Regions from separate parts of the Leptolyngbya sp. KIOST-1 genome, predicted to be linked through region 4. Evidence: predicted binding sites of a transcription regulator. Region 4 holds the regulator's gene; each other region holds the start of a gene.
What was found. Region 4 encodes NtcA, which controls nitrogen genes in cyanobacteria. Its sites were predicted from a motif close to TTTGTANNNNNNNNTACAAA; they were not measured.
Positions count from the first base shown of each region.

Region 1: the regulator NtcA is predicted to act here: its motif matches at 2,159-2,178, upstream of NF78_RS14430 (MSMEG_0569 family flavin-dependent oxidoreductase).
Region 2: the regulator NtcA is predicted to act here: its motif matches at 2,625-2,644, upstream of NF78_RS11895 (Npun_F5560 family protein).
Region 3: the regulator NtcA is predicted to act here: its motif matches at 1,631-1,650, upstream of NF78_RS12970 (Glu/Leu/Phe/Val family dehydrogenase).

Region 1 covers NZ_JQFA01000002.1:3,269,629-3,274,412, reverse strand. The annotation lists gene proC (pyrroline-5-carboxylate reductase) at 1-152, shown strand, start outside; gene NF78_RS31175 (DUF6438 domain-containing protein) at 270-680, opposite strand; gene NF78_RS14430 (MSMEG_0569 family flavin-dependent oxidoreductase) at 796-2,076, opposite strand; gene NF78_RS14425 (MSMEG_0572/Sll0783 family nitrogen starvation response protein) at 2,459-2,941, shown strand; gene NF78_RS14420 (Nit6803 family nitrilase) at 2,954-3,973, shown strand; gene NF78_RS14415 (MSMEG_0568 family radical SAM protein) at 4,063-4,784, shown strand, end outside.
Region 2 covers NZ_JQFA01000002.1:2,658,239-2,663,022, forward strand. The annotation lists gene NF78_RS11875 (hypothetical protein) at 92-289, shown strand; gene NF78_RS11880 (Tic20 family protein) at 555-1,049, shown strand; gene NF78_RS11885 (fumarylacetoacetate hydrolase family protein) at 1,173-1,949, opposite strand; gene rpsF (30S ribosomal protein S6) at 2,110-2,475, shown strand; gene NF78_RS11895 (Npun_F5560 family protein) at 2,807-3,352, shown strand; gene NF78_RS11900 (S-layer homology domain-containing protein) at 3,494-4,396, opposite strand; gene NF78_RS28195 (hypothetical protein) at 4,658-4,784, shown strand, end outside.
Region 3 covers NZ_JQFA01000002.1:2,907,024-2,911,807, reverse strand. The annotation lists gene NF78_RS12975 (putative bifunctional diguanylate cyclase/phosphodiesterase) at 1-1,520, shown strand, start outside; gene NF78_RS12970 (Glu/Leu/Phe/Val family dehydrogenase) at 1,749-3,041, shown strand; gene NF78_RS12965 (flavodoxin family protein) at 3,158-3,760, opposite strand; gene NF78_RS12960 (winged helix-turn-helix transcriptional regulator) at 3,929-4,315, shown strand; gene NF78_RS31840 (DUF3747 domain-containing protein) at 4,362-4,784, opposite strand, start outside.
Region 4 covers NZ_JQFA01000004.1:1,879,796-1,884,579, reverse strand. The annotation lists gene cofH (7,8-didemethyl-8-hydroxy-5-deazariboflavin synthase subunit CofH) at 1-99, opposite strand, end outside; gene NF78_RS25245 (MoaD/ThiS family protein) at 260-535, opposite strand; gene thrC (threonine synthase) at 656-1,960, opposite strand; gene ntcA (global nitrogen regulator NtcA) at 2,483-3,154, shown strand; gene NF78_RS25230 (DUF3084 domain-containing protein) at 3,277-4,680, shown strand.

The DNA.
Region 1 (4,784 bases), on a different contig from region 4:
TGCACCCCGCCGTGCTGAAGGACCGGGTGACCAGCCCCGGCGGCACCACCATTGCGGGCATTGGGGCGCTGGAAGCAGGCGGGCTGCGATCGGCCCTGATTGCAGCGGTGAAGGCGGCGTATCTGCGGTCTAAGGAACTCGGTCAGTCCTAATATCTGCTAGCGGTGTGGATGACAAGCTCTCCTCTATCTTGGAGCTGTTGGTATCTCTACTTGGTCTGCTCTAAACAGAGCGGTGACTTTGAGATCTCTCAAGAGTTGCTATCTGCCTTACCTAGACAAGGTACCAATGTAAGGTGCCGTGCCGATTAGTTTGTCAAGCTGTTTCTCTAGCAATACCAAAGCTTTCGGAGCGCTAGAGGAACCAAGATCGTGATCTACGGTTTTGAATAAACCATCAGCATATTCCACTGTGATTTTGCATGATGGCTGGCAGGTCATATCAGGCTCATAGAGATCAGCAAGAGAGCGAAAGTTGGCTTGGTGGAGTGCCTTCTCAATATCGGTAACTCTAGTTGTTGGCACAAGCCATGAGGCTGGCCCTGTAGTTTTGACGAAAAGTTCTCCTAGCCAGGTTACTGTGCCATTGGCTAGGAGCGTGACCTTGTATACGGGACATTCGCCAAAACACATACCTCGCTCTAGAATCACTTGGGCAATACTGGGCACATCTTGTTCCATAGAACCTAGCGAATTCAATAACCCATCAACTATGGCCTATACCACTGGATTATGGGGTAAATAGAGCTAGCTTTCGGTACTATCTGCTTCAAGGAATGTGTTACCACTGCGCTGCTTAAGACCCGATCGCCACTTCATTGACGGTTTGTGGCACGCGGGGATGACTACCACCAGTTCTCATAGCAACCTGCTCGGCCAAGTACTCCGCGTCGCGGGCGATGCCCGAGAAGCGGGCAGAACCCCAGGTGTAGAGCCAGGGCAGACCCAGGAAATAGAGCCCCGACACCGCAGTAACGCCTCGGCGATGGCCAGGATAGCCCTGACCATCAAACACAGGTAGCTCGATCCAGCGAAAGTCGAGCCCGTAGCCGATGCACCAGATCACCGAGGTGATGTTGGCCTCGCGGTAGTCGATGCCAGTTTCAACGGACTCCGGCTCCCACACGGGCCGATACGGAGGATCCAGAGGTGCGTCAATGCCGTTCTTCTCAATGTAGGCGTCGATGGTGCGCTTGATGCTCTCGGCCACGGCGTCGGCAGCGTCCAGGTTGGCCTTCAGGTCGTCGCCAAAGTGGAGCTGGGTGCCCTGGATCTCCTTCAGCCGCCCGTGGAGGGCCATGCCCTGGAGGGCGAAGTGGCGCAGGTCGATTTCGTGACCACCGTCGCGCCCGGTGACGTAGTGGTTGGTTTTGTGGCGCACGGTGTCTTTTTGGGGGTGGTTGTCGATCGCCAGGTCGTAGTAGCCCATCTGGTCGAGCCATTCCACCACGTCTTTGCCCCGGTAGCGGCGGGGCGATCGCGGCGCACCCCCCACGCACAGATGTACCTGCCGCCCGGCCAGGTGCAGGTCTTCGGCAATCTGGCAGCCCGACTGCCCCGTGCCCACCACTAGCACCGCCCCAGGGGGGAGCGCGGCGGGATTGCGGTATTCAGCGGAGTGAAGCTGCACTACATCGGGGGCCAGGCGCTCGGCCAGGCGGGGAATTTTGGGGGTGTGATAACCGCCAGTGGCCACCACCACCTGGTCGGCGGTGAAGGTGCCCTGGGTGGTGTTCACCTCAAAGGCAGTACTCTCTCCCCGCTGCACCCGCTCCACCGTCACCCCGGTCTTGATCGGCGGGTTGAAGTGGCTGGCGTACTGCTCGATGTACTCGACGATCGCATCGCGACCCATGAACCCCTCCGGATCGTCGCCGGGGTAGGGGAAACCGGGCAGCTGGCACTGCCAGTTGGGGGTGACCAGGCAGAACGAGTCCCACCGCTTATTGCGCCAGGAGTGGGCGATCTGGTGCTGCTCCAGCACCAGGTGGTCGATGCCCCGGCGGCTCAGGCAGTAGCTGATCGACAGCCCCGCCTGGCCGCCGCCAATGATGATTACGCCGTGGTGCAGGGACATAGAAATTGAGGATTTGAGATTTGGGAGGAATGGGCGAACTGGCTCAGTCTGCTCTGTACGCTAGGGTGTCCTGACCATTGGGCTTGTAACGTCGGCTACCGAAGGGCCGGGTCTGGTGGTAGTGGCAGGGGAAAGGGGGGCGATCGCGGCCCGCCATCTCCAATCACCACAAAATTGAGCCTCACCCCTATCACTTTCAACAGGGGTCAGCCGAATTTGAGGAGGAACACCGGAGGTTTGGCCGAGTTTACCTGTTGATTGCGGTAGACCCATGGGCTTTGTAATGGCTGATACGGGCGGTGGGGGCGATCGCCCCTAAGGTTCTGTTACATGCGGTTACGAATCCCTGACCGCCGCCAAGCTTTACAGAGGAGCTGAATCTATGCCTGAAGTAACGAAGCCAGCCAACCAGACTGGCGACTTTCTGGTTGATTACGAAGAAAAAGTATTCCCTGACGTGCAGGCGGAGCCCGGCGAAAAAGCCCTCATCACCTTTCACACCGTCGCCTTTGAAGGCTCCATTGGCCTGGTCAACCTGCTTCAGGCCACCCGCCTGATTCGCAAAGGTTTCGAGACCTCGGTGCTGCTCTACGGCCCCGGCGTCACCCTGGGGGTGCAGCGCGGCTTCCCCAAGCTGGGCGACGAAGCCTTCCCCGGCCATATGGCGATGAACAACCAGATTGTCAAGGTGATGGAGCTGGGCGGCAAGGTCTACGCCTGCCGCTTTGCCCTCCAGGCCCTCTACGGCCACGGCGAACCCTCCCTCATCCCCGGCATTCGCCCCATCAACCCCCTCGACGTGCTCGATCTGGTATTGATGCACCGCAAAGAAGGGGCCTTCATCCTCGACACCTGGACAATGTAGGTATCCTTCCCCATGGACTACACCAAAACCGTCCGCGCCGCCGCCGCCCAGATCAGCCCCGTGCTGTTCAGCCGCGACGGCACCACCGAAAAGGTGCTGGAGACCATCGCCCAGGCCGCCCAATCCGGCGTGCAGCTGATCGTCTTCCCCGAGACCTTCATCCCCTACTACCCCTACTTTTCGTTTGTGCAGCCGCCCGTGCTGATGGGCAAAGAGCACATGCGCCTGTACGAGGAAGCGGTGGCGGTGCCGGGGCCGGTGACCGATGCGGTAAGTCGGGCAGCGCGCTCCTACGGCATGGTGGTGGTGCTGGGGGTAAACGAGCGGGAGGCCGGTTCCCTCTACAACACCCAGCTGGTTTTCGACGCCGACGGCACCCTGGCGCTGAAGCGGCGCAAGATCACCCCCACCTACCACGAGCGCATGGTGTGGGGCCAGGGGGATGGGGCCGGGCTGAAGGTGGTGGACACCGCCGTGGGGCGACTGGGGGCACTGGCCTGCTGGGAGCATTACAACCCCCTGGCCCGCTACGCCCTGATGACCCAGCACGAGCAGATCCACTGCGGGCAGTTCCCAGGCTCGATGGTGGGGCAGATTTTTGGCGACCAGATAGAGGTGACCATGCGCCACCACGCCCTAGAGTCGGGCTGCTTTGTGGTGAATGCCACGGGCTGGCTGACGGCGGAGCAAAAGCAGCAGATTACGCCCGATGAGAACCTGCACCGGGTGCTGTCGGGGGGGTGCTACACCGCCATCATTAGCCCAGAGGGGGTGCCGCTGACGGAGCCGATTACCGAGGGGGAAGGCCTGGCGATCGCCGATCTCGACTTCTCTCTCATCACCAAGCGCAAGCGCATGATGGACTCCGTCGGCCACTACGCCCGCCCCGACCTGCTGCGCCTGACGGTGAATGCCGAACCCTGGTCAGTGGTGGAAATGCCCAGTGCTCATTCGGCCCAGGGCGCTGCTCCGGCCCTCTCCGAGGAGGAATCGGTAAAACCATCCTCCAACGGGGTTGAACTGACTGCCTAAGGAGAACCCTGGCTTCTCTTTCCACACCGGTCACTCCCAGCGGGTGACGCAGATTGACGCAGGTTTTATTGGGTATCGCACAGCAGGCCATGAACAAACAACGGCTGATTACGGAATTGCAGAGCCACGGGCTGCGGGTAGTGGACTCGCCCCCCGGCGCAGCGGGCAGGCGAGGCGGCGCAGGCCCCTCCGACCACCGCGCCATCACCATCGATGGCACCACCGTCATGGTGCCGGTCTACACCGATAGCGCCGCCCGATCGCCCTATACCCTCAGGGCGACCGCCGCCAGTCCGCTGCACCTGGAGGCTTCGGGGGAGGCGATCGCCCCCGTTGACGTACCCAACGCGCCCAAGTTCTACGGTCTCACCACCGCCGACGGCATCCCCTACTCAAAAATTGCCCTGCTCCACGGGCGCGACGTGCTGGCCACCACGGTGCAGCAGACCTGCATGCGCTACCGCGACCCCGCCACCGCCTGCCAGTTCTGCGCCATTGAGAAATCCCTGGAAGCAGGTCGCACGATCGCCCGCAAGACCCCGGCCCAGCTAGCGGAGGTGGCTGAAGCTGCCGTGCGGCTCGACGGGGTGACGAACATGATTATGACCACGGGCACGCCGAATACGAGCGATCGCGGGGCTGCCTACCTCACCGAGTGCGCCGCCGCCATTCGCCAGCGGGTGCCCCACCTGCCCATCCAGGCCCAGTGCGAACCGCCGGACGACTTCGCCTGGTTCGATCGCATGAAGGCAGCGGGGGTAGACAGCCTGGGCATGCACCTGGAGGCGGTAGACCCGGAGGTGCGGGCCAG
Region 2 (4,784 bases), on a different contig from region 4:
GATTGCGTATGCCAGCACACAGCAGGTTCTCTAGGGCATCCTAAGATTAGAGAAAGATCAGGTTAACCCTGGCCCGGGGGAGGTAACCGCCATGTTGGTCATCATGACTGAAAGCCAACTCATTTCACCCCAGACGGTGTGCTGCAACTGTTTGATGGCCGATCGCCACGGCCAGCCCCGCTGGCAGCAAGGGGTACTGCGGTGCGGTCGTCGCATCGCTGGATTAGACCAGGCTCAGCCGACCCAGTTTGAGTGCCAGATGGGTTTTCGAGTGGCGGACATTGAGTAGGAAAAACTTGCGGACCTGTCGTCTGGGGAAGCGGCCTGGTGGCGCTCAGCAGACCCATTCAAAGCCTATCCAAGGACATTGATGTTGCGCTGGTGGGCACGGCCTACCCAATGGGACTGCCAAAGGCTGGTTCGGGGCGATCGGGTGGGCCTGAGTCCCGGTGTGGGCGACCCGGTCGCCGCCGCAACATGTCCGCCCCCTTGGAGTTTGCGATATGGTAAAGCTATGACTCGGTAGCCTTTAGCCTGTCGCCTGGAGAAACATTATGACCTGGAGCAGTTCCCCCAACCCCAACATTGTGGATCGCTTGCTGGCGGCCCTGCCCTATATTTTGCCAGTTACGGCGGGGTTGCCCTACGGTCTTCAGCTGATTAGCCAGTTTCCGGTCTTTGGGTTTTTGCTGCTGCCCCTGGCGCCGCTGATTACCGTCTACGGCACCCTGGAGCGAACCATTCCCTTCTTCGGCCTGATCGTATTTTTTGCCCTGATCCTGCTGGTGGTGCGCAACGAAAATATCAGTCGGTTTATCCGCTTCAACACTATGCAGGCCATTCTACTCAGCATTATTCTGGCGGTGTTTAGCCTGATTCTCAGCCTGCTGGATCCCAGTGTATTTGGGGCGCTGCTGTTTAATACCCTTTCCAACGTCCTGTTTTTAGGCATGCTGATCTCGGTTGGGTTTTCCCTGGTTCAGACTTTTCGCGGTCTGTACGCCGAGATTCCAACCATTTCAGAGGCGGTGCACATGCAGGTGCGTTAGGGCGTGTCATCAATTTTGGTCAAAAGCTCGGTATATTAAGCGTTGCCACACCCGACCCAAAAGACAGGCTAGGGGCTGTAGCCTTTAATTTTTGGGCGGTTGGCCGCTAATTGATGACAGCCCCTAGGCCCTCAGGGTGATGGAGTTGTCCAGAGTACCAATGCCTTCGATCGCCACTCTGACTTGATCCCCCACGCTGAGGGGACCGACTCCGGCGGGGGTGCCGGTTAAAATCACGTCCCCCGGCAGCAGAGTCATGATCCCGCTGATGTATGCCACCAGATAGTCAGGGCTGTAGGTCATTTCGTCGACCGAGGCCGACTGCACGGGGGTTTCCTGGTTGTTGAGAAAGGTTTGCAGCCTGGCCCCAGGGCTCAGTTCACGCACAATCCAGGGCCCCAGCGGGCAAAAGGTGTCAAAGCCCTTGGCGCGGGTCCATTGACCGTCGCGCTTTTGCAGATCGCGGGCGGTGATGTCATTGGCAATGGTGTAGCCCCAAATTTTGGCGCGGGCCTCCTCGGGGGGCACGTGGGCACAGCGATCGCCGATCACCACCGCCAGTTCACCTTCGTAGTCCACCTGCGACGCCTGGGTAGGGTAGTAAACGGGGGCCCCCGCCGCCGTCACTGCGGTGGAGGGCTTGATAAACAGCAGCGGTTCAGTCGGCGTAGCGGTGCCCATCTCGGCGGCGTGGTCGGGATAGTTTTTGCCCACAGCCACCACCTTGGAGGGGGCGCAGGGCGCCAGCAGGTCGTAGCCGCCGGGAAGTAGTTCAGTCTCAGTGGGCTGTCCCTGGAGCCAGGGTGGTGCGTCGAGCACCTGCACGCTGCGATCGGGACGCAGCAGCCCGTAGTGTAGTTGCCCGGTTTGAGACTGAACCCTAACGTAGCGTTGCGCCATAATTTTCTTACTCTTGGCCTGCTAATTCTTGGTATGATTGTAGATCCTTGTCTTTGCGCCAATGCCTCGGCATGGGTGGGCGCTGGGTGGCGATCGCCATTAGCGCTTATTTATGCCCATTTTTGGCTGCTAAAGGCCACTATGTCCATAAGGAGTTTTCATGAGAGCTTACATGTACGAAACCATGTACATTTTGCGGCCCGATCTAAACGACGAGGCCATTGATGCCACCATCGGCAAGTACCAGGCCATGCTGAAGGACCAGGGCGCTTCTATCCTGGAGACGCAGCACCGGGGTAAGCGCCGCCTTGCCTACGAGATCGACCGCCATCGCGAGGGCATCTACATCCAGATGAACTACACCGGGCCTGGGGCGGCGATCGCTCCCCTGGAGCGGGCCATGCGCCTCAGCGATGAAGTTATTCGATTTTTGACCGTGAAGCAAGAATCTGATGAACCCCTGCCCGCAGAGGTCGAAGAACCCGTGGCTGTCGCCGCTGCTACGGCTAGCGACGAAGAAGAGTAGTCCAGGCCACGGTGACAGCCCAAGATTTTCACCCTGCCGCTGGTCAAACCGTGCCGCTGGTCAATCTGCCCTGAGGGGTAGATTGACCAGCGGCATTTTGCATTAAGTGTTAAGCCTAGCGCTGGAGATTTGAATTAGGTGTGCCAACTTTTCTAGCAGGTGTTATAAATTATCAGCAACTTATCCACCCTGGCAATTTAGGCCCAGTAGGCCCAGCAAGACTCAGCTACATCGGCCAGCCCTGGCCGTTCTGGGCAAAGGCTGGACGCAGGGTGGTTCAGGCTTTGGGGCATCGAGCAGTTAGGTTAGTTGTTGGTGTGGGAGTAATCTCGTGGCGCAGTCCTCATATACAGACATGAATGAACACCAGGCGGAAATCGCCCGGCTTGAGTCTGAGTTGGCCATTCGCGATCAGCTTGTGCAGCAGCTTTCCCAGGAGCTGTTTCGGCTGGTGAAGGGCAACGCCGGGTTTGTGCCCAGCCCAGAGGTCTCTGAGCAACACCAGGCCGAGATGTCTGCTCTGCGCGACCAGCTGCGCGGTGTTGAAAAGCAAATTGATTTTTACCAAGGGCAGCTCGAAGAGCGCGACGGCGAAGTGCTGCAGCTGCGACAAACCGTGCAGGAACTCACCGATCGCACCCGGATGCTGGAGCAGGTGGTGCAGGAGCTACCCACGGTGTACCGACAAAAGTTTGCCGATCGGATGGCGGCGGTCAAGCAGCGGGTCGCTGAGATTCAGCGGGAAAACCGCCAGCTCCAGGCTGAACTCCAGAGCGTCAGCTACCGACTGGCGATGCGGACGCGCCGCAGCCAGCGCCTGGAGCTGCCCACCCTCGAGCAGGACGGCATGGACGGAATTTCGCTCCCCTCTTTTTAGCAGCTACCAAGCGTCTTTCCCCACATACTGATCGGTACCCGTAGGCTGCATCCCCACAGTGATGCAGCATCTTTGGGGGTTATAGCGGGACTATAGCCTTCGCTATACGTTTAACTCCGCACAGGCGTACTGGTCTGCCAATCAGGGGGTAGGAGCCTCCAGCCCGCCCCCTGGCCCCTGGACAGCCTTGAGCGACCCCGTGTAGACCAGAGCCCGATGGAGCATAACGGCGACCTCGGCCCGACTGGCCGGGCGATTGGGCGCTAGCTGGTCGCGATCGGGGTAGTTCACCACCAAACCGGCCTCCACCGCTGCGACCAGGGGACGGAGGGCCCAGGGGGGAACCTGGCCGTGGTCGGGGTAGGCTTTGAGCGCCGTCGCCGGGTTACTGCTCGACTTCAGCGTCAGCCCGTTGGACAGGGCCACAATCACGTGGATGCGGCTGATGGTTTGGTTGGGCAAAAAGCTGTTGTCGGGATAGCCGCTGAGGAATCCCATCTGCACTGCCTGCCGCACGCTGTCGTAGGCCCAGTTACTGGCGGCCACATCGGCGTAGGCGGGGACCTGAACCTGCTGCGATCGCTCCGGAGACAGCGGAAATAGCTGGGCCAGCTGAGCCGCAAACTCGGCCCGAGTCATGGGGGCTGTTGGCCGAAAGGTACCGTCGGGAAAGCCCGTCACCAGGTTGCGCCGGCTCAGATCGGCCAGTACAGGCCAGGCCCAGTGACCACTGTCGAGATCGCTAAAGCCGGGCTGAGCCTGCACCAGCGGTAGCTCGGGCCAGGCCTGCTGGGGCGGCAGGGGCTGGGGCAGTACCGGCGGCGGCAGCACCAGGGGTTGTTGCGGGTAGCGCCCCCAGCCCAACCACCCCCTCAGCCCCCTGGCCTGCCCCGAGGCCGCCACCGGCATCAGGGTGGTTGGGGCCTCGGGGGACGGTGGAGCGATCGCGGCCGCCAGAGCCAGACCTGCGGCGATCGCCGCCAAGCCAGCCGGGACAAGCGATCGCCAGCCAACCCCAGACCGAGAGCGGGTCCAACGTTTCAATCGAAGCAAGGGGGGAAACAGCGGCGGCATTGGGCAGGGCGTCGGCTACTGCTAAACTAGAGCAGCCGGTCACAATGTTGACTGGGCTTGCCCATTATGATAGTTCTTGCCTAAGCTTTACGCTTGTTTCAGCCTAAAGTCTCGGTTTAAATTCAGGGTTGGCTAGAGCTAAAACTGTCGGTTATTTCACCGCCCCTGCCCCCGCAGATGGCACACCTGCCGATTACAACACACGCTGAGTCACGCATCGGATTTAACAGAATGGTCACAGGGAAAAAACCAAGGCTTGGAGTACTGGCGGCGATCGCCACGGCGTCTCTGGCGGGCCTGCTGGCCGCTGGCCACAGTCAACAGTCGCGGGGGGTAGCCCAGGCGACCCATAGCCAGG
Region 3 (4,784 bases), on a different contig from region 4:
GGCCGGGCGATCGCCTCTGCGAAAAAATGCCTGTCCACCGCCAGCCGGTCTACCCCTACCAGGAGTCCCTCATCGATCTCTACTTTCAGACCCTGGAGTCAGGAGAATCGCGGCGGCTAGAGTTTCACTACAAGGGCGAGGTTTCTGGCTGGTACACCACCCTTGTCACCCCCCTGTCGGATCAGCTGCTCTACCTCACGTTTGCCGAAGTGAGTGGCGTTATCCACGACCCCCTGACGGGCCTCTACAACCGCCGGGTGCTCGATATGGAACTGGCCACCTGGGATATCTGCCTTTTCATTGACCTCGATCGTTTTAAGCTGATCAACGACCAGCGGGGCCATTTCTTGGGGGATGAGTTGTTGAAAGCGGTCGCTGGGGTACTGCAAGATCAGGCCCAGCGCTATGGCGGCATTGCGTTACGCAACGGTGGCGACGAATTTCTGCTGCTGCTGCCTGCGGCGGACGCCGCTGCTGAGCCCTACCCTACCCCCGCCGCGATCGCGGAAGATGTGCTGGTTAATATTCTCGCGATTGAGGTTGAGGGCATCAGTATTAGCGCCTCCATTGGCGTTGCCAGCGGCACCGTCGAGGCGTTTGGGGAAGACACCCCGATCAACCGTCTGCTTCAGGCCGCCGAAACCGCCCTGCGGGAGGCCAAACGCAACCGGCGTTCGAATCTGCCCCAGCACCGCATTCAGGCGTGGAATAGCGATCTGGCTCGACGGCGGCTGCGTCAGATCACCCTGGAGGCTTACCTGGAGCAGCGCAGCAGTGAGCTGGAGTTCTGGCTCGCCTACCAGCCCATCTGCTGTATGGAAACCGGCACGATTGTCGGAGCCGAAGCCCTGATCCGGTGGGACTCGGCTCACCTGGGTCGGGTGTCGCCCTCGGAGTTTATTCCGGTGGCCGAGGCGACAGGGCTGGTGCACCGCATCAGCGACTGGGTACTCAGCCACGCCCTGGAGCAACTGGCCCGGTGGCAGGAGATCTCGCCCCAGTTCAATCTCTCGGTCAACATCAGCCCCCTGGAGCTGGAGGACGACGACTTTTTGGACCGCATCATGCAGCGGGTGGCGGGGGCGGGCATTACCAGCAACCGCTTTGGCATTGAAATCACGGAGCGGGGCATCTACAACAACCTGGAGCGCTACCTGCAAAGCCTGCAAGAGCTGCGGGATATGTCGCTGCGGCTCAAGGTCGATGACTTTGGCATGGGTCAGTCGGGGCTGGCCCAGCTTCTGCAGTTTCGCTTCGATGAGGTCAAAGTCGATCGCTTTTTCATTCCCACTAACGCCCAAAATTTGGAGAAAGTGGCGATCTGTCGGGCGATCGCCAACCTGTCGGAGGGCATCAACTTTGACCTGGTGGCCGAGGGGATTGAGCATGCCGACCAGCGCGACCTGATGCTGGAGCTGAACTACAGCTACGGCCAGGGCTATCTCTTCTCCAGGCCGCTGACGGCGCAGAATTTGACGACGCTGCTGCGGGAGGGGCGGGGGTTGGGGGTGGGTGAGTAGGTGAGTGGATGGGGGGATGGGTGGGAGGGTGGATGGGGGAGTGTAAACGTCAAAATTGAACGGTCAATGTTTTGTACTCTGCGCTTTGTGCAGGGGTGAGGGAGAGTAAAACGGTAGCTTTCAATACAAAATATTGCTTTTTGGCGGAGCCGATTCGGCCTGGCGGAACCTTAATAACAGCGGCATCATTCGCTGGTTCACCCATTCCTTCATCCCTGGTGTTCGTCTATGGCCACCTCAATTTTGTCCGATGCCAACCGTCGCCTGGAGCGGGCGCTCAAGTACGTTGCCATTTCTGAGGACGCCTCTGAGCGGTTGCGCTATCCCAAAGCCAGTCTTACCGTGTCGATTCCGGTGCGCATGGACAACGGCTCCCTGAAGGTGTTTCAAGGCTACCGGGTGCGCTACGACGATACCCGTGGCCCTACTAAGGGGGGCATTCGCTTTCACCCCGATGTCAGCCTGGACGAGGTGCAGTCCCTGGCCTTCTGGATGACGTTCAAGTGCGCGGCGCTGAATTTGCCCCTGGGCGGGGCCAAGGGCGGGGTGACGGTGAACCCAAAGGAACTGTCGAAGTTTGAGCTGGAGCGGTTGAGCCGGGGCTATATTGACGCGATCGCCAACTTCATTGGCCCCGACGTGGACGTGCCCGCCCCCGACGTCTACACCAACCCCATGATCATGGGCTGGATGATGGATCAGTACAGCATCATCACCCGCAGGCTGAGCCCGGCGGTGATCACCGGCAAGCCCCTGAGTATGGGCGGCAGCCAGGGGCGCGACACCGCCACGGGAACGGGTGCATTCTACGTGCTCCAGGCGCTGATGGCCCGCTTTGGCAAATCCCCAGAACTGACCACCGTAGCGGTGCAGGGCTTTGGCAATGCGGGCAGCGTGATCGCCCGGCTGTTGTTTGATGCGGGCTATAAGGTGGTGGCGGTGAGCGACTCCCAGGGCGGAGTCTATGCCCCCGCCGGGCTCGATATTCCCAGCATTCAGCAGTTCAAAGCCTCAACCCGCAGCCTCAAGGCCGTGTACTGCGAGGGCACGGTCTGCAACATCGTGCAGGACCACGCCGTGATCACTAACGACGAACTGCTGTCCCTGGATGTCGACATTCTGATTCCGGCCGCGCTGGAGAACCAGATCACCGCCGAGAACGCCGATACGATTAAGGCCCGCTACATCTTTGAGGTGGCCAATGGCCCCATCACCTCCGAGGCCGACGATATTTTGTCAGCCAAGGGCATTTACGTCTTTCCCGACATTCTGGTAAATGCAGGCGGGGTAACGGTGAGCTACTTTGAGTGGGTGCAAAACCGCAGCGGCCTCTACTGGTCTGTTGAAGACGTCAACAGCCGCCTCAAGACGATGATGGTGACCGAGGCCGAACGCATCTGGAAGATTGCCCAGGAACTCGAGATTCGCCCTCGCACCGCCGCCTACGTTCACGCCCTGGAGCGCCTGGGCGACGCCCTCAACGCCAAGGGCACCCGCGACTACTACGTCAGCGGGATTTAGAAAGCAAGAAAAGGGTATTGGGTTTTGGGTATCGGGTATCGGGTTTGCCTGCCACCTGCCACCCAACACCTGCCACCCAACACCTGCCACCCAACACCTGCCACCCAACACCTACCCTATGCCGCCACCGGCACCCGGCCCCAGCGCTCAACGGCCTGGGCAACCCGCTGGCCAAATAGCTCGGCGGTGAGGCGATCGCCCGCTTCGATGGCTGCGGGGCTGCCGTCCATGGTCATCGCGCTTTGGCCCATAATCCCCAGGAATGAGCCCAGGCGGTTGACGCCGTCGTCTTTGCCCTGGTACTGGCTGGGCATGTCGGTGGCCCCAATCCAGACCATGCCGTGCTGGGCGGCGTTGATCGCCAGGTAGAGCAGGGTGCCCTGCTTATCGCCGCTGGGGGAGCTGGAGTGGGTAAAGCCAGCGGCAATTTTGTCTTTCCACTGCTGCACAAACCAGGCGGAGCTGGCGGCATCGAGAAAGGCTTTGAACTGGGCCGCCACCCCGCCCATGTAGGTGGGCGAGCCAAATACGATCGCGTCGGCTTCGTTCAGACGAGCCATGGTGGCGTCGTCCTGCCAGCGGCCCTGGTTGATTTGCTCACCGGTAATCCTCAGCAGCTCTGGGTTGTGACCTGCGGTGCGGACTCCGGCCGCGATCGCCTCCGCCATCAGGTGGGTATGGCCGCCGCCAGAAAAGTAAACAATTGCAATGGTTGCCATAAAACTTTACCTGTCACGTTACTTCTGGATACTAAAAGTAACTACTTACCAAAGTAAAGTAGAAACCCTGAGGTAACTACTGAATTCCTGAAATCAGGTATTCTGCTATACGTGGAGGATTTAAGGTCACCCTTGAACCCAGAACCCTACCCCTTGAGCCCTGTTGCCATGTCTAGCCGCACCAGCGATCGCAACCCCTGCCCCGTCAACCAACTGATGACGGTCCTGTCCGGGCCCTGGACAATGTACATTCTCTGGATTCTCTCAACCGCTGGCCCCACCCGGTTTGGGGCGCTGCGGCGGCAGGTGGAGGGCATTTCCACCAAAATGCTGACCGAGCGTCTGCGCATGCTCGAGCAGGAGGGCATTGTGGACCGCCACTACGAGCCCACGGTGCCGCCCCAGGTCACCTACAGCCTGACCGAGCGGGCAGGCGAACTCGTCGCCATTCTCGATCAGCTCAACGATTTGGCCCAGCGCTGGTACGGCCCCACCGCCCCGCCAGAGGTCGAGGTCTGCTTTGACCCGGCCCCCGAGTCGGAGCTGACGGTTTAGCCGGGAGGGGCTAGCTGCAGGGGGCTGTCCTCCCGATGCTGAGCGTTTACCGGCCCAGGTAGTCCAGGATGCCCCGGGCGATGCCGTCGGCGATGCGGTTGACGGCGGCGGGGTCGCGGAAGCGGGCAGCGTCTTCGGCCCCGGTGACAAAGCCGGTTTCCACCAGCACCGAGGGCATGGTGGTGTAGCGCAGCACGTAGAAGCGGGCCTGGCGCACGCCGCGATCGCGCATATTGACATTCCGCAGCACGGCGCTGTGGATGCTGCGGGCCAGCCGCTCGCCGCTGGAGAAGTAGTAGGTCTCCAGGCCGTTGACCTCGGGGCGGCTCATGCTGATGGCGTTGGCGTGGATGCTGACAAACAGGTTGGCCCCGGCCCGGTTGGCCATCTGGGCACGGGCGTCGAGATCGACAAATACATCGCTGTCACGGGTCATCAGCACCGTGATGCCCGCCGCCTGGAGCTGCTG
Region 4 (4,784 bases):
TATGGTCTCGGGGGTCTGCTGCTGCAGGAGGGCTACTCCATCGGCGGCGGAGATGTCGTCCCCAGCCAGAGCCTGAGCGAGAATCGGTTCGATATCCATAGTTAGAGAAGGTTTCTGCCCGCAACGCCATCTCTATTGTGACGGCTGTGGATAGTGACGGCTGTGGGGCGGTGGTGCCCCTAGGTTTGGTGCGAGAAAAACGCGATCGCCCCAGCAAGGCTCAGCTCCCTGGGGCGATCGCGATTGGTCAGGCTGAGCCCTAGCCGCCAGCGACAGCGGGCACGATGCTGACTTCGTCCCCATCGCTGAGGGCGGTTTCCTTGCCGTCTAGAAACCGAATATCCTCGCTGTTGACGTAGAAGTTGACAAAGCGGCGCAGTTCGCCCGCATCGTCACAAAGCCGGGCCTTGATGCCGGGACAGCTGCTCTCCAGGTCATTGAGCAGTTCCACAATCGTGCCGCCGCTGCATTCGAGGGCAGCTTGGTTGTTGGTGAACTTTTGCAGGGGAGTGGGAATCAGTACTTTGACAGCCATAGAAGTGAAGGTAAACAGAGGGTAAGTTGAGTGCGTCGGGGAGTGGCGAAGTAGGAAGTGGTAAATGCGACGTTCAAAATGCAAAGTTTTGAACGTCGCATTTTGTAGTTACCTATCCCCCTACACCGGCACCTGCTGCCATTCCAGGCGGTCCAGGGTGCGAGAGCGCTCCAGCGCCCGCTCAAAGCTCTCGAGCTTGGGCTCAATCGTGAAGGGTTCGCCAATGTAGCCCTGCACGGCCTCCTGGGTCTTCAAGCCGTTGCCGGTAATGTAGACCACCGTAGACTCATCGGGGTCAATCTTACCGGCTTCCACCAGCTTTTTGAGCACCGCGATGGTGGTGCCACCAGCGGTTTCGGTAAAGATGCCCTCGGTTTCGGCCAGCAGCTTCATGCCCTCGACCACCTCGGCGTCGGTGACCGACTCGATATTGCCGTTGGTCTTGCGGGCAATGTCGAGGGCGTAGATCCCGTCGGCGGGGTTGCCAATGGCGATCGATTTGGCGATCGTGTTGGGCTTCACGGGCGTGACAAAATCCCGACCTTCCCTAAAGGCTTGGGCAATGGGAGAGCAGCCCTCGGCCTGGGCCCCGCTGAAGCGCACCGCCTTGTCGTCGACCAGCCCCACCTTAACAAACTCCTGGAAGCCCTTGTAGATCTTGGTAAACAGAGAGCCAGAGGCCAAGGGGGCCACGATGTGGTCGGGCAGTCGCCAGCCCAACTGCTCAGCCACTTCATAGCCCAGGGTCTTGGAACCCTCGGAGTAGTAGGGGCGCAGGTTGATGTTGACAAAGCCCCAGCCGTGGGTGTTGGCCACCTCGGAACAGAGGCGGTTGACCTGGTCGTAGTTGCCCTGCACCGCCATCACGGTGGGGTTGTAAATCAGGGTGCCCAGCACCTTGCCGGCTTCCAGGTCAGCGGGGATGAAGACGCAGCAGTCCAGCCCGGCATGGGCCGCGATCGCCGCCGTGGAGTTGGCCAGGTTGCCCGTGCTGGCGCAGGAGACCGTGGTGAACCCCAGTTCCTGGGCTCGGGTCAGCGCAACCGAGACCACCCGATCTTTGAAGCTGAGGGTGGGCATGTTGACGGCATCGTTCTTGATGTAAAGCTCTTTCAGGCCCAGACGCCGGGCCAGCCGAGTCGAGCGTACCAGCGGCGTCATGCCCGTACCTACATCGATGGGGGTGTCGGTGCTGACGGGCAGGAAATCTTTGTAGCGCCAGATCGACAGCGGCCCGGCTTGAATCGTGCTGCGCGTGACCCGCTGGCGAATGGCATCGTAGTCGTAGGCTACCTCAAGGGGGCCAAAGCAGACATCTTCACAGACGTGCTTAGCACCCAGGTCGTAGGTCTCACCACACTCTCGGCACTTCAGGTTCGAAAAGGTGGGCTGGGTAGCGGTGGAGCGTTCGATGGACTGCGTCATAGCGGATTCTCTTAGGTGGTCTGGAGCAGGTGTTTTTGACATTTCGAATTTGTTATTCAGAACCTAGCACCGAAGTCAAACCCTGGTCAAACATACCCGATTTTTTTAGTCGGGTATGTGTAAGATCCTGATGCAGAATGGTTTGACATCTTTGATCAAGTCTGTTTTGGCCAAACTCCAGTCCGTCGCGGTAGGTGCCCAAGCGCGGTTCGGTTCTGGAGCTTTCGCACGGAACCCCCTGCCGATTTAGCTCAAGCTGGACTCAGCTAACCTTTGGTGGCAGAAAAACCTCTTCGGAACACAGTAAGGTAGCCTGCTATACAAACGCCTCCTGGGCAGTTGAGGTTAAGTGATTTAAAGTCATGGAACGTTTGCATTATCTAATGTGCCAGACCGACTAAACTGCTCTATGCTTGGTGCCCAAGGTAGTCTGTACTGAAGGCCTGGCCCTGGTCTCAGCGGTGTAGGTAGCGCAGCAGTTTCATTGCAGATGCCCACGGTGATGCTCTTAGCAGAACGTTTATGGTAGTGACCCAAGATAAGCCGCTTGCCAACGTCTTTCGTCAGCTCTCTGGGGGTGCATTTCCCCCTGTCGTTGAGTCCTACGATCGGGGCAAGACTATTTTTTTCCCGGGCGACCCGGCAGAGCGGGTTTATTTTTTGCTCAAGGGCGCGGTTAAGCTGTCGCGGGTATACGAGGCCGGGGAAGAGATCACGGTAGCCCTACTGCGGGAGAATAGTGTCTTTGGTGTGCTGTCGCTGATTACAGGCAACCGGTCCGATCGCTTCTATCATTCCGTAGCGTTTACACCGGTTGAGCTGTTGTCGGTGCCCATCGAGCAGGTCGAGCAGTCCCTCGAAGAAAACCCTGAGCTGGCCCTGCTGATGTTGCGAGGGCTGTCATCGCGAATTTTGCAGACTGAGATGATGATCGAAACCCTGGCCCACCGGGACATGGGATCACGCTTGGTAAGCTTCCTGCTGATTCTCTGCCGCGACTTTGGCGTACCCAGCCAGGATGGCATCACCATCGATCTCAAACTTTCTCACCAGGCGATTGCTGAGGCCATTGGGTCTACTCGGGTGACGGTCACCCGCCTCCTGGGCGATCTGCGCCAGGAAGGTATGATCTCAATATATAAAAAGAAAATTACTGTGCACGATCCGGTTAATCTAAGTCAGCAGTTTACTTAAGCCAGCGGGGTTCGAGTCCGGGGCTGGGGCTTGACCAGCCAGGTCGACTGATTGGCAAGACTAGGGCACTAAGGTCCAAACCCATGCAGTAGAGTAAATGCAAACTCCCCTGTGGCAGGTGCATGGTTTCTGGTTACGTACTGATTTTTGCGGTTCTGATCCTGGGGGGGGTGATTGCCACCCTGGGCGATCGCGTAGGCAGTCGGGTCGGCAAGGCCCGACTGAGTTTATTCAACCTTCGCCCCAGGCAAACGGCCACCCTGGTCAGCATTGCCACCGGCAGCGTAATTTCGGCCTCTACCCTGGCGCTGCTGTTTGGGGTGAGCAGCCAGCTGCGGACCGGAGTTTTTGAACTGGGGCGGATTCAGGATGACTTGGCCACCGCCGAAGCCAACTTGGCCCAGGCCCAGGCCGCTCAGGAAAACGTCGAGGCTGATTTGGAGTCCGCCACCAGGGAGCGCCAGCGAGCCCTGGGTCGGCTTCAGGAGGTGAATGAGTCGCTCAATCGAGCCGTAGCGCAGCAGGATGCCACGGAGGAACAGCTGCGCCAAACCCTGGGCCAGCTCGACACCGTCTCGCAGCAGGCAGAAACCCTGCGGCGATCAACCGCGGCGCTGCGGGTCGATCGCGATCGCCTGCTGCAGCAGCAGGCCACCATTGGTAGCCAGATTGCCCAACGCGATCGCGCCATCGCCGAACTGGACCAGCAGATTGCCCAGCGCGATCGCGCCATCGCCGAGCGTGAACAGCTCTTGGCCAGCCTGGAAGCCGAGCAAGAGTTCCTGGAGCAGCAGGTGGCGTCCCTGCAAACTCAGTTTCAGGGTCTTTTTCGTGGCAACATTGCCCTCAACCGCAACCAGGAAATTTTGTCGGGCCAGGGGCGGGCTGAAAATCGAGCTCAGGCGGAAGAGTTTGTCACTGAATTTTTGCAGCAGGCCAATCGTTTGGTCTCCCGCGCGATCGCCCCGGGTACCTTCATTGACCAGCAAATTTTGCTGATTGGCAATCGTGAAGTCGAAACTCTGATCGATCGTCTGGCCACGGGTGAAGACTACGTGGTGAGGCTGCTGTCGGCGGCCAACTACATCACGGGTGAACCCTGTGTCCTACAGCGGGGGGAGCCCTGTATTCAGGTGTTTATCGATGCAACCCCCAACCAGCAGGTGTACGCCCAGGGCGAGCGGCTAGCGACGGTCACCCTGGACCCACCACCCTTTGGCGATCGCCAGCTGGTTGAACGGCTCAATCTGCTGCTGGCTGCGACCCAGTTTCGGGCTCGCCAGGACGGTGTCGTGAGCGATTCTCTTCAGGTGGCCGACAATCGCCCCGAAACCATTCTCAACTTTCTGGAAGCTGTACAGCAGTCTGGGCAGGCCGTCGACTTTCAGGCCATTGCGGCTAGAGACATTTTCACGGCAGGACCTGTCCAAATTCACCTGGCGGCTGTGCGCGATGGCCGCATTCTGTTTCAAACCCGTCCGGTGAGTGGAGGGCTGGAAAACGGCGGCGATCGCCCCGATTTTTGACAGCTGGTAGCGCTTGAGGATCCACCGCCAATTATCTTTGGCGGCGAATATTTAATAATGTCTAAAAAAATTTGCAGATAGTTACCATCTGCACTCACTTCGAT